Regions from separate parts of the Pectobacterium parvum genome, predicted to be linked through region 2. Evidence: riboswitches for the same ligand, from Rfam matches in the RefSeq annotation. Region 2 holds a riboswitch; the other holds the start of a gene.
The links. Region 2 has a riboswitch for thiamine pyrophosphate ahead of thiM (hydroxyethylthiazole kinase). Riboswitches for the same ligand answer to the same signal wherever they lie in the genome.
Positions count from the first base shown of each region.

Region 1: linked by a shared signal. The riboswitch ahead of thiB (thiamine ABC transporter substrate binding subunit) and the one ahead of thiM (hydroxyethylthiazole kinase) in region 2 are both predicted to bind thiamine pyrophosphate.

Region 1 is NZ_CP087392.1:4,049,756-4,052,907, reverse strand. It holds gene thiP (thiamine/thiamine pyrophosphate ABC transporter permease ThiP) at 1-750, opposite strand, end outside; gene thiB (thiamine ABC transporter substrate binding subunit) at 726-1,706, opposite strand; TPP riboswitch at 1,790-1,886, opposite strand; gene sgrR (HTH-type transcriptional regulator SgrR) at 1,924-3,152, opposite strand, start outside.
Region 2 is NZ_CP087392.1:3,324,623-3,327,774, reverse strand. It holds gene LOZ86_RS14940 (DUF4062 domain-containing protein) at 1-185, opposite strand, end outside; gene LOZ86_RS14935 (hypothetical protein) at 233-499, opposite strand; TPP riboswitch at 1,096-1,192, shown strand; gene thiM (hydroxyethylthiazole kinase) at 1,230-2,024, shown strand; gene thiD (bifunctional hydroxymethylpyrimidine kinase/phosphomethylpyrimidine kinase) at 2,021-2,824, shown strand; gene psiE (phosphate-starvation-inducible protein PsiE) at 2,978-3,152, shown strand, end outside.

The DNA of each region.
Region 1 (3,152 bases), 730 kb from region 2:
TTGAATTAACGCCAGCAGCGCCGCGCGCCCCGGATCGTAATCAAAGCTTAATGCCTGATAGATAGCTAGCTCGATCGTGGTTGCCTGCGGGCCGCCGCCCAGCGACAGCACTGTGGCAAAGCTGGCGAAGCAGAGCATAAAAATCAGCGCGCCCGTGGGTAAAATCTGTCGGCGCAGGGCGGGCCATTCCAGCAGGCGGAAATGCTGCCAGCTGTTCATGCCCAGATTGGCCGCCAACTGACGCTGCTCGGTGGCGATGCCTTCTAACGACTGCAACAGCAATCGGGTTGCCAGAGGCAGATTGAAGAAGACGTGCGCCAGCAGGATGCCCTGCAACCCAGAGGGCGAAAACGTGTATTTCAGGTCAAACCAGCCCAGCGCAGAGGCCAGCCAGCCTTGCCGACCATAAACGCTGAGCAGGCCAAAAACGGCGACCAGCACGGGCAGCACCAGCGTCATTGCGCACAATCGTAGCAGCCAGCGGTAACCGGGAAAGCGACGTCGATACAGCGCTCTGGCAAGGAAGATCGCCGGAACGGTGGAAAACAGCGCAGAGAGAAAGGCCTGCCAGAAGGTAAACCGGATGACATGCCAGAGATAGCTGTCATGCCATAGCGTGCGCCACTGGCTTTCTGGCGCCTGTAGCCACAGGGCACCGAAAGCCAGTGCGGCAACGGAAATTAACAGCGTTGTGGCCAGTAACCCTGGCCACAGACGTCCGCCGATCAGTGGCTGACGGCGCGTTGCCATGCCTGAATCCACTGTGTCCTTTGGTCAGCGACTTCTTGCGCGCTGAACTGCATGGCTTTTTCCGGCACCGCGAGCGTCGCGAAGCCTGCTGGCAGATCAGTTTTAACCGCCGGATACATCCAGTTCGTGGTAGGAATAGCCTGTTGGAAGGTTGGGCTCAGGATGAACTGCATAAAGCGTTTTGCCAGCTCGGGATTTTTGCTGGACGCCAGCTGCCCGGCGACTTCAATTTGCAGATAGTGCCCTTCGCTGAAGGTCGCTGCTGCGTAGTTGTCTTTCTTCTCTTCAATGATGTGATAGGCTGGCGACGTGGTGTAGCTCAGCACCAGATCCGCTTCCCCTTTCAGGAACAGACCGTAGGCTTCGCTCCAACCTTTGGTGACGGTAACGGTTTTTTTCGCCAGCTTCTGCCAGGCTTGCGGCGCATCGTCGCCATACACTTTCTGCATCCACAGCAGCAGACCGAGTCCCGGCGTGCTGGTGCGTGGATCCTGATAGATCACTTTCCACGGTTCGTTGCTGTCCACCAGCTCATGCAGGCTTTTCGGCGGGTTCTTCAGCGTATTTTTGTTATACACAAACGCGAAATAGCCGTAGTCATAAGGAACGAACGTCTTATTGTTCCAGCCGCCCGGCACCGTGACGGCGCGGGTGTCCAAATTGTGTGGCGCAAACAGGCCGGTTTGTTCTGCTGCCTGCAACAGGTTGTTGTCCAGTCCCAGAATGATGTCCGCTTTGCTGTTTTTGCCTTCCATACGCAGACGGTTTAGCAGCGAGGCACCGTCTTCCAGTGCGACGAAATTCAGTTCGCACTCGCACTCTTTTTCAAATGCGGTCTTGATGATAGGGCCCGGACCCCATTCGGAAGCGAACGAATCGTAGGTATAAACGGTAAGCGCAGGCTTGGCGAAGGCCGAAGCAGAGAGTAGTAACAGGCAAGGCAGGCTGATTTTCAGCGCGGTGGCTGAACGGTGTAGTAATTGATTTAACACTTTGCACTCCTGAGAATCATAGGGTGGCAAAGGACTTTGAGGCAGCAATAAGCCGCACTCTCAAATCCCTTCGCCGGTATTAACCGGATCAGGTTCGACGGGTATCTTCTCAGCGAAAAATTTTCCGCACCCCGTTGAGAACGGCACATTGTAAAGGGTTAAGTCGGGCGGCGAAAGGCTCTCAGCGTTCCGGCGGTGCAAACCAGGCGGATTTAAAATCAAACCAGCCCAACATATTCATCCTGACGCCGCGCATACTGCGCTGCCCTTGAAGTTGCAGCCAGTGGTGCAACAGCGGATACAGTTGGCCGCTATCGATCAGTTTTTCACACCATTCCGCCATCGGCAGTGAGTGATTGCGCCACTGCTGCGCGTCCGCATGCAGATCGTCATCCAGACAGTGCTGCACCAGTGGGAGTTCGTAGAGCATCGCGAACAGGGAGAATTCGAGCGGCAAATAACAATTCACGCTGCTAAACCAGATATCGCTTTCGGCATTGCCTTGATACCAGTCTTCGTAGCTGACCGTCTGGATATGCAACGTGACGCCGTGCTGCGCCAGTAGCGTGCGCATAATCTCGCTTAATATCCGGTATTCAGGATGCGCCTGATAGAACGTGAGTGTGACTTCAGTCAGCCCTTTTGGAAGGGATTGCGGCACATCGGGATGGTGATGGTGCCAGCGCGGCAGCAGGCTGTAGGCCGGTGACCAGTCACGCTGGTTGCTGGTATTGGCGTGGTTGAGTAGCGAAATCGGGTTAAATACCTGTCTGAGCCACTGCTGCGCTTCCGGTCGTGATGCTAACGGCGAACGCTTGTCGAACAGCAGGAAATAGCCGCCTTCTTCCATCCGGCTTTCTAACTGTTCGTGACGAGAATTGTCAGACTGGAGCTGGATGGACACCGGCATTTCCTCCGGTTCGTCCGGCAGGACCCAGATATTGACCTCATCAATCAACGCCCGATAGCCAAAATAATCATCGAAGGCGTGGATCTTCAGTTGATTGCTGTTATTACGCACCACGGCGTAAGGGCCGGTGCCAATCGGGTGTTGGGCAAAATCCGGTAGCGTTTTCCACTCTTGCGGCAAAATCATGGCGTGCACGCTGCCTAATAGCCACGGTAGCCATTTATCTGGGCTGTTTAGCTGGATATCGATCACGAATGGCATCGGCGACGTTACGGCTTCAATATGAGAAAAGAGTGGAAGCGGAATAAGACGAGAGAGTGATGTGGTGATGTCATCCATTGTGAGCTCGCGCCCATGATGAAAGCGGATGGCTGGGCGCAGATAGAAGCGCCAATGCAGGGGGGAGATCATCTGCCAGTGATGAGCCAGATCGGGTTCAATTTCCCCATTTTCCTCATTTATATTGGTGAGTCCGCTGAAAATTTGCCGGGCAATGTGCA
Region 2 (3,152 bases):
AGATAGTAATCACAGTCATCAATTACTTTTTTTATGAATTCCCATTGACCTTCATCGATTGCTGGGAATAACTCCATTCCTGCTGGGATGCAATCCATTTCTATTAGCGTCTGTATAACGTGTTTCCGTTCCTCTTCCAAATCCGTAAACGTTGAACTTACGAAAACCTGGTAACGTTTATCCATTTCTATCCCTTAAAAGAGGAAGGGGCATGAAGCCCCTTCATTCAACATTAACCCGCGTGGCGGTAGGAATCACGCATACCATCACGATAGCCTTCAGCAAATGCTGCTTGTGGGCTTTTATGGCGTACAGTGCCCGCTTGGCTATCAGGTAAAACATGCAAATTTACCCAGACTTGTTCCGTTCGAGATAAGCCTGATTGGTAGCCTTGATCGTAGGCGCAGCCACAACATTTATGCCGCCCCTCACCACCTTGGTCATCTGGCAGGTTAATGAAAGCCGTATTGTATCGATGAGACTTATTACAGATTGTCATGTGTAGCTCCTTATGAGCACTAATTGGTATTTACATGACCATCCAAGCTCGGCACAATCAAACCGTAGAAATGAAAGTGAGGCTAACAAACGTTATGAGTCTGCAAACTCATGGTGGTCATGCTTCATAAGCCGGATTCACAATTTATGAATCCGGTTTTTTTATGCCTGTCATTAACGCGATATCTATATGTAGTGTATTAATTTCATTAAAATACTACATGCTGGGTATTTTAGTTGAGATTCTTTTGAGTGCAAAGCTTGATTTTGAGGTTGAATTTAGATTTCGACAGGTTAAGAAACGCGCAACCCTTGTCTGAGAAGGCTTACAGAAATGTCAATAACGCGCAAAAAAAATGAAAATTTGATCGAATGTAGATTTCTTTTACGGAAAAATATAACTCGCTGAATTTTTAGAGCGCCTGTAGTGATATCTGGTTTGGGAAGCTTGAAAACTAGAACCTCGTTTAGCCCACTGACTGCGGGTCATCGCAATACTTCTGGCACACAAGCGGGATTGGATGTCCATTTACAATACCTCCCACTGGCATTATCCTGATCGAAGATTAATAAAACATTAATCGCAACATTTTGATTTTAAATGACTCGGGGTGCCCTTCTTTGTGAAGGCTGAGAAATACCCGTACCACCTGATCTGGATAATGCCAGCGTAGGGAAGTCACGGTATGCCCCACCGGTTGCCGCCTTCTTCCACGCCGGTTGGGAGACTTATGAACACGCGACCCGCCGACTTTTCTGCCGCTCAGGCAGCAACATCACTCACTCAATTCCGTTCTGCTTCGCCGCTGGTGCACTGTCTGACCAATGATGTGGTGCAATCTTTTACTGCTAATGTGCTGCTGGCGCTGAATGCGTCGCCTGCAATGGTGGTCGATCCCGAAGAAGCCGCGCAGTTCAGCGCGGTGGCCGATGCGCTGCTGATTAATGTCGGGACGCTGGAGCGCACGCGAACTGAGGCGATGCGGGCGGCGGTAAACAGCGCACATCAGGCGGGTACGCCGTGGGTGCTCGATCCGGTTGCAGTTGGTGGGTTGACCTTTCGGAGTGAATTTTGTCGGGAATTGCTGGCGTGGAAGCCGACGGCGATTCGCGGCAATGCATCTGAAATCATGGCATTGGCGGGGTTAGCTGCACAGGGGCGTGGCGTGGATAGCGCCGATGATTCGCTGGCGGCGCTCCCTGCTGCGCGCGAACTGGCGCGGCAAGTGGGGACGATGGTTGCAGTGACCGGCGTGGTGGATTATGTCACGGACGGCGAGCGAGATATCGCGGTAGCTGGCGGCGATAGCATGATGACGCGCGTGGTCGGGACGGGCTGTGCGCTGTCGGCGGTCGTCGCGGGTTTCTGCTCTTTGGAGGGGGATCGCTTATCGCATGTAGCGGCAGCGTGCTATGTCATGGCGTTAGCAGGGCAGCAGGCGGCTTCGGTGGCGCAGGGGACGGGGAGTTTTATACCCAACTTCCTCGATAGACTTTATACCCTGCGCGCGGAGGATCTGGCATGAAGCGTATCAATGCGTTGACGATTGCGGGCACCGATCCGAGCGGCGGTGCGGGTATTCAGGCGGATTTAAAAGCCTTTTCTGCGCTGGGGGCTTACGGCACCTCGGTCATTACCGCGCTGGTGGCGCAAAACACATGCGGCGTGCAGTCCATCTACCGGATTGAACCGGATTTTGTCGCGGCACAGCTGGATTCCGTGCTGAGCGATGTGCGTATCGACAGCGCCAAGATTGGGATGCTGGCGCAGACCGATATCGTTGAAACCGTTGCCGAACGCCTGCGTCATTACGCGGTGCCTTTCGTGGTGCTGGACACCGTGATGCTGGCGAAAAGCGGTGATCCGCTGCTCGCGCCGGAGGCGGTGGAATCGATCCGTCGTGAGCTGCTGCCGCGGGTGTCCCTGATTACGCCCAATCTGCCGGAGGCCGCCGCGTTGCTGAATACGTCGCCTGCCGCCAACGAGCGGGAAATGCGTGAGCAGGGGGAAGCACTGCTGGCGATGGGCTGTCAGGCGGTGCTGATGAAAGGCGGCCATCTTAGTGAAGCGGAAAGCCCAGACTGGCTGTTCAGCCGGCAGGCCGAGCCACTGCGTCTTAGTTCCCCACGCGTGAATACGCGCCATACGCACGGCACCGGCTGCACGCTGTCTGCTGCGCTGGCGGCACTGCGACCACGTCACGATAGCTGGGGCGAGACGGTCAAGGCAGCGAAGGATTATTTACAGCAGGCATTACAGCAGGCGGACACGCTTGAAGTCGGGCACGGCATCGGCCCCGTTCATCACTTCCATCGCTGGTGGTAACACCATAAGTAAATTGACTTGTACTTTGCGTGACATATTTGTCAGTAATTTCAAACTAAATTAAGCGTGCTCGGCATAGACAGCACGCGGTTCGTCCGGTTACTTTGCTGTGAATTATTGGCGTTAATGTGAAATAGGGTGTGGGGATAACATATGGCAGGTTCTGCTCGCAGTGCGATGGCTGCCAAGGCGCTTCAGACGATACTCAATATCGGCCTGCTGGTGCTGGCGATCATTCTGGTGATTTTTTTAGTCAAGGAAACGTTCCATCTGGCGAAAGTGCTGCTGATCTCCAGCGAGAAAGATTCCTCCTATCAGCTGATAGAAG